2 regions of the Paenalcaligenes hermetiae genome follow, and region 1 is predicted to be linked to the other one. Evidence: riboswitches for the same ligand, from Rfam matches in the RefSeq annotation. Region 1 holds a riboswitch; the other holds the start of a gene.

Region 1 (3,350 bases):
ACCAAAGCTCATAGTTTTGTGTGGTAGACATGGTTGACATCAGTAGTTCGGGCGTTAAGCGCTGCCCTTTAGCACTCTCATGGATTGATAAGTGAATAGTAGGTAACTGCGCCGCTAATTGCTGCAAATAATGGCAGGCTGCGCTGTCCTCGGCTCTATCAATACAATAGTGCAACTGAGCAGTCACCGCTTGAGGCTGCATGATCAAAGCTTCTAGCCAAGCAATAAATGGGGTAATACCAATGCCGCCGGCAATCCAAATTTGCTCGCGCTGAAGGTTAATACGATCTAATGCAAACTGACCATACGGCCCCTCTATCTCAAAAAACATATGAGGACGCATCTTTGCTGCCATTTTCTGCGTATAGTCGCCCAACGCCTTAATACGAAAATCAATATGACCATCAGCATGTGGAGCACTTGCGATCGTGAAAGGATGCGCCCCTTCTTGGCGATCAAAACAAATAAAAGCAAACTGCCCTGGCTGGTGATTAGGCCAACGCGCATCAACTTGCGCACGCAAAAATAAGACCTGATCTTGGCCCAGCTCGCACTGAACAACCTGCGCTAAATAACGATGTTTCATCCCTATTCGCTGGGTTAGAGCCTGCCATGCACCATATAGCCCCAACCCCAACATCGTCACTAGCCCAAAGCCTATGGGTTGTGTCCAATATGACAACGGCATTAAAACCAACGCGTGAAAGCCCACCATTAAAAACAACACGGGCATAATACGATGCAAATGTCGCCAAAACTTATAGGGGAAAGAGCGCCAAAGCGTCAATACCAGCATAATAATAGCAGCATATATTGCCCATTCCCCAAGAGACTTAGCTAACGATTTATAGTCAGAAAAAAAAGAAAGCAATGGGGTTTTAGTAGCTCGGTTGGCATTACCAATCAAAGCAACAATAAGAGGCTTTGATAATTTAATTAACCAATGACTCACCGCAAATAAAACAGCCCAAATCCCTGCCCATTTATGCAGCTGATAGACCTGATCCATGCCCCCTACCCAACGCTCCGCCCATACAGGACGTGTCGCCAAAAGCATTACTAATCCCATTAAGGCAAATGAAACAACACCGGTGTAATACAAGAGATAATTTCGCCACTGCCATAATAAATCACCACCTGCAATGGGATGCATAAAAGCGTCCAAGGCCCATAAAATACTAAATAAAGCAATAAAAGCGATGAGAACCTTTTTCATTTAATCAGCCTTAAAATAACTATTTATTATTTTACAAAGATACCTCATCTCTCATGAATACATCATGAATTAAATTATCAAACAACTTTAATTCCAGATAAAAAAACAATAATAAAAACAATTATTATTTACAATATAGCCAGCAGTATGATGACACCTACGCTTGACAACCGGTTTTATTTACCGTTATAGTGTTTTTATGCATTACGAGTTGGGGTTACCCCCCATGCCAACCTGTGACCCACACAAGGTGGACAAATAATGCGGCATTACGCAACCAATGGGATATCGCTGCCCGCTGTTGCGGGCTTTTTTTATGGGTTTTTTATACCGACTTGCTCACCCTGCATGGTGCTAAAGAGCTAAAAAGGAAATACCATGTCTTATCAGTTCGAAATCGATGGCCAAACGTTTACGGGAAGCGTAGTTCCTGGATCCAGCTATATGCACATTACCCATGTGGATAGCAACCAATTTATCGGCGCGTTTCAACCAGACGCCCCCTCTTTATTTGGCCCACGTCCCTCGGGCGCATGGCGTAGCATTGGTCAAAACACATGCTTGAGCTTATTAGAAAAAATTCAGCCTATGGTGGCAGAGCTTTGCAAACAGCGTATTATTAATCGCTACCGCTAATACCGAATACGTTTCTTAAGTAAAAAGCTCGGCATATTACCGAGCTTTTTACTAGGTTTTAGTGATGCTGAGAAAAATACGCTTTGGTCAGTTTAAATACAACCGGACTAAGCAATAACAATGCGATAAGATTCGGCACCGCCATTAACGCATTTAACGTATCTGCCACTAGCCATAAACTGGCTAAGTCCATACCAGGCCATGTCCCAATAGGAATGACCACCACCCAAATCAAGCGAAAAGGTAGATTGGATTTCTCCCCAAACAAAAACTGTGCGCATTTCTCACTATAAAAACTCCACCCGATAATAGTAGTAAAAGCAAAAAGAGCAACACCGATACTCACAATGTAACGCCCAATTTCTCCTAGCCCCTGAGAAAACGCATAGGCGGACAAAGTGGCTCCATTTTCCCCGCTTTGCCATGCGCCTGTCACCACAATCACTAAAGCGGTAATAGTACAAACAACGATTGTGTCTAAAAACGTCCCCAACATGGCGACCGTGCCTTGACGAATAGGACTATCCGTTTGCGCGGTAGCATGCGCAATGGGTGCACTTCCCAGCCCAGCCTCATTGGAAAAAATCCCGCGAGCCACACCAAAACGGATGGCTGCCCACACCGTGGCACCCATAAAACCACCGCTGGCTGCTGTAGGGTTAAAAGCATGATAAAGAATTAGCCCCACCGCTTCGGGGATGCGATCAATATGCAATATCAATACTAATAAACCGCCACCTACATAAAATAGCGCCATCACCGGAACGAGCTTACCGGCCACCTCGCCAATGCGCTTAATACCCCCTAGCAGTACCAACCCAACCAGCCCAGCAATGATAAAACCACTGAACAAAGGTGGAACGCTAAACGTAGACTGCATCACATCCGCTACTGAGTTTGCTTGAATACTGTTACCTATACCAAAACCGGCCAACATTCCAAAAACAGCAAAAATCACCCCTAACCATTTCCAGTTTTTCCCAAGGCCGTTACGAATGTAATACATTGGGCCACCCACATAATGCCCATTTTTATCAACTTCACGAAAATGCACGGCTAAAGCGGCCTCACTGAATTTTGTCGCCATACCAATGAGTGCGATAAGCCACATCCAAAAAATCGCGCCTGGTCCCCCGTAATAAATAGCTGTCGCAACCCCTGCAATATTCCCAGTACCAATCGTGGCAGACAAGGCGGTCATCAACGCATTAAAAGGGCTGATATCCCCCTGCTCTGTGCTACGTCGCCCTTGCCAGAGCATTCTGAACCCATAGCCCAGTTTACGCTGCGGCATAAAACCTAAGCCAACAGTAAGAAACAAACCTGTTCCCGCCAATAACATCAGCATGGGTGATCCCCATGCAATCGCATTAATTGCATGTATCCATTCAATGAGCTTTTCCATGCGTTTTCTCCTTACGCCTTGCTGTAGGCCACCAAATAAACCATCGATACTACCCCTTTTAGACACGAAAAAAAAGACTGCATACAGCAGTCT
Region 2 (3,350 bases), on a different contig from region 1:
AAATATGTTCGGTATTTAACATAGACTGCAGCGTTTTAGACAGGACCACCGTATCAAAATGCTGGTCCTCAAATAAGGCCAGACCCTCTTCTAGATCCTGTTGAATCACAGGCACCCCCCGACGCACACTGGCTACCACCGCTTGGGGATCGCGCTCTATACCGGTGCCTTGTACATTTTTAGTACGCTGCAAATACGCCAATAATTTACCGTCAGCACAACCTAAATCCAATACATGGGTCGATGGCTCAATCCAACTTGCAATACGTGCTAAATCTGGGCGTTGCGCTAAGCTCACTGGCTGTACGGATTGCTGATGACTCATGCCAGAACTCCTGTAGTGCGTTGCCGCGGCCCTAGGCCCAATTGCTCGGCGATTTGATCATAATAGCCCTGCACCACACCGTGATAACGACGATCATCTAATAAAAAAGCATCGTGCCCATGGGGGGCATCGATCTCCGCATAAGTGACCGTTCTTTTGTTTTTAAGCAACGCTTGCACAATTTCACGTGAGCGCTCTGGTGTAAACCGCCAATCTGTCGTGAAAGAAACTAATAAAAACTTGGCTTTAACGGCCTCTAAGCTACGTGCCAAATCCCCGTTATGGGCGCGTGCCGGATCAAAATAATCCAAAGCACGCGTAATCAACAAATAAGTATTCGCATCAAAATACTTAGAGAATTTTTCGCCTTGATAGCGCAAGTAAGACTCGACCTCAAACTCTACGCCATAATCATAGCGGTACTGTCCATCTTCTTTAGGATCGCGCTGTGCACGACCAAACTTTTCTGCCATGACCTCGTCTGACTGATAAGTAATATGCCCAACCATACGCGCCACAGATAAACCTCGCTTGGGCACAGTATTACGACTGTAATAGTCTCCATCATAAAACTCAGGATCCGTAATAATGGCACGACGTGCTACCTCGTTAAAGGCGATGTTCTGGGCAGTAAGGCGAGGAGTGCTAGCAATCACAATGCAATTTTCTAAGCGATCTGGGCAGGTGATCGCCCAGCTTAACGCCTGCATACCACCTAAAGACCCACCCATGACAGCAGCAAATTTTTTGATCCCTAAGTAATCCGCTAAACGCGCTTGGGCATGCACCCAGTCCTCGACGGTTAATAACGGAAAATCTGCGCCCCAAGGTTTACCAGTTTCTGGGTTGATTGAGGCTGGACCCGTAGAGCCAAAGCAAGATCCAATATTATTGACACCGATCACAAAAAAGCGATCTGTATCAACGGCTTTACCCGGGCCAACCATGTTGTCCCACCAACCGATATTTTTAGGGTCATTTGGATCAATGCCCGCTACATGATGTGAGGCGTTTAAAGCATGACAAATCAGGACGGCATTATTACGATCGTCATTAAGCTGACCGTAGGTTTCAATGGCGAGCTCATACTGGGGTAGAACCTGACCACTAGACAAGTGCAACGGCTCATCAAAAGCAATAATCTCGGGTTGAACCACACCGACCGAGCCATCAGGAATAATAATAGAAGCTGTATTGGAGACCATAGACGGACCTCTTTAGCTGGATTTATGGAGCGCCCGCAAGCGGATCAAGCAAATCGGCGCCAACAAAAAAGACAAGCAAATAGTTTAGCACCTTCGAAAACAAAAATCCCGTCATGCCCCTAAAACAAGAGTTTGAGCTAAATAAAATCCCCTAGGGTTAATACCAGCCTCTCAGATCTTGAGTATTTTAAAAAAGACTTAAACAATGGCATCGAAGTCATAATTTGTCATTTTCATGATACTGAGGTTAATGTATGAACGAAGAACTAAGCTTGAGAGAAATCGCCTGCTTACAACTCATCGCTCTAGGAAAAACCAATGTTGAGGCAGGCAAAGCTCTGGGACTTACGCATCACACTGTGCAGTACCACTTGCATAATGCATATCATAAACTCAATGTTTCTAACCGCGCCGCAGCCATTAGCAAAGCCTATCACCTGTCCTTAATCAAGCTGCCCATCGAACCCCCTGTCACAAAAAGCGGCTAAAAACCGACGTCCCCCTAGCCTCCCTACGTGTGTCTTTCCCTTTATTTGGATTGCGCATTACAATCGACCACATCATAAGTCGGATAATAAGTGAACGTAGGTAATGACATTGAGCCAGAATCCAATAAAAGCCCTTGCTTCAAATTTAACCCTCCTGAGCGACATCCGTCGGGGAGTTGAAAAAGAAGGGCTCCGGGTAGATCACTCTGCTTTTCTTGCCTCTACCCCTCACCCTGTTGCCTTGGGCTCAACCTTGTGCAACAGCCGTATCACCACGGACTATGCTGAAGCCCTCTTGGAGCTAATTACCGCTCCCTATGCCTCTGTTGAGGATTTACGTACAGAGCTACAACATGTGCACCAATTTGTCGTACGCCACTTGGGTGATGAAATCATCTGGAATCAATCGATGCCTGCTCACTTACCCGAAGAGGCCGATATTCAAATCGGTTGGTATGGCACTTCCAACACCGGTATGTTCAAGCACGTCTATCGACGCGGCTTAGCAGAGCGCTATGGTAAGCGCATGCAATGTATTGCCGGCGTGCACTACAACTACTCGCTGCCCGACCGTATTTGGCCTTTATTACAAATTGACGGGCGCACCTTCCAAGAGCAACGCTCCAATGGCTATTTAGCTTTGATTCGCAATTTCACGCGTTATTCTTGGCTACTTATGTATTTGTTCGGCGCCTCGCCAGCCGTGTCCAAGGATTTTCTGGGTGAGCACCAGCTCCCATTAGAAAAAATTGCGCCTGATACCTATTGTCTGCCTTGGGCAACTAGCTTGCGCATGAGTGATCTTGGCTATCAAAACAAAGAGGCGCAGGCCGAGCTCCAGCTCTGTTACAACGATCTGGATACATTTTTACTACGCATGCGTCGTGCCGCTACCACAAGCTGGCCGGCATATGCGGATATTGGTACGCACCGTAATGGCGAATGGATCCAACTCAACACCAATATTCTTCAAATCGAAAACGAATACTATTCCAATATTCGCCCTAAACGCACGCCTAAAGCCAATGAGCGCCCTTCTAGCGCTTTAGCTAACCGTGGCGTGGAATACATTGAAGTGCGCTGCTTAGATATTGACCCCTTTGATCCTATCGGTCTATCAGCGGAAACCGCACGCTTTTTGGATGTGTTTTTATTATTTTGTGCTACCGAGCCTAGCCCCGTCTTTCCTGATGGTGGATTCTGCCAAGACAGTAAAAACAACTTTGCTAAAGTGGTTGTCGAGGGTCGTAAGCCCGGGCTGCTACTACGTAATCAAAACAAGCAAGACGTGGAGCTAAAAAGCTGGGGAGAAGATTTAATCCTTGCCATGCA

What was found. A riboswitch is a leader RNA that binds a small molecule or an ion and turns the genes downstream of it on or off. The one in region 1 is predicted to bind S-adenosylmethionine.
Region 2: another riboswitch for S-adenosylmethionine. It lies ahead of metX (homoserine O-succinyltransferase MetX); the one in region 1 lies ahead of ABD980_RS11005 (hypothetical protein).

What each region holds. Positions count from the first base shown of each region.
Region 1 covers NZ_BAABKD010000011.1:379,184-382,533, forward strand. The annotation lists gene ABD980_RS11000 (ferredoxin reductase family protein) at 1-1,216, opposite strand, end outside; SAM-I-IV-variant riboswitch at 1,413-1,507, shown strand; SAM riboswitch class V at 1,526-1,592, shown strand; gene ABD980_RS11005 (hypothetical protein) at 1,595-1,852, shown strand; gene ABD980_RS11010 (alanine/glycine:cation symporter family protein) at 1,911-3,257, opposite strand.
Region 2 covers NZ_BAABKD010000009.1:271,618-274,967, forward strand. The annotation lists gene metW (methionine biosynthesis protein MetW) at 1-325, opposite strand, end outside; gene metX (homoserine O-succinyltransferase MetX) at 322-1,530, opposite strand; SAM riboswitch at 1,522-1,600, opposite strand; gene ABD980_RS07040 (response regulator transcription factor) at 1,785-2,018, shown strand; gene gshA (glutamate--cysteine ligase) at 2,122-3,350, shown strand, end outside.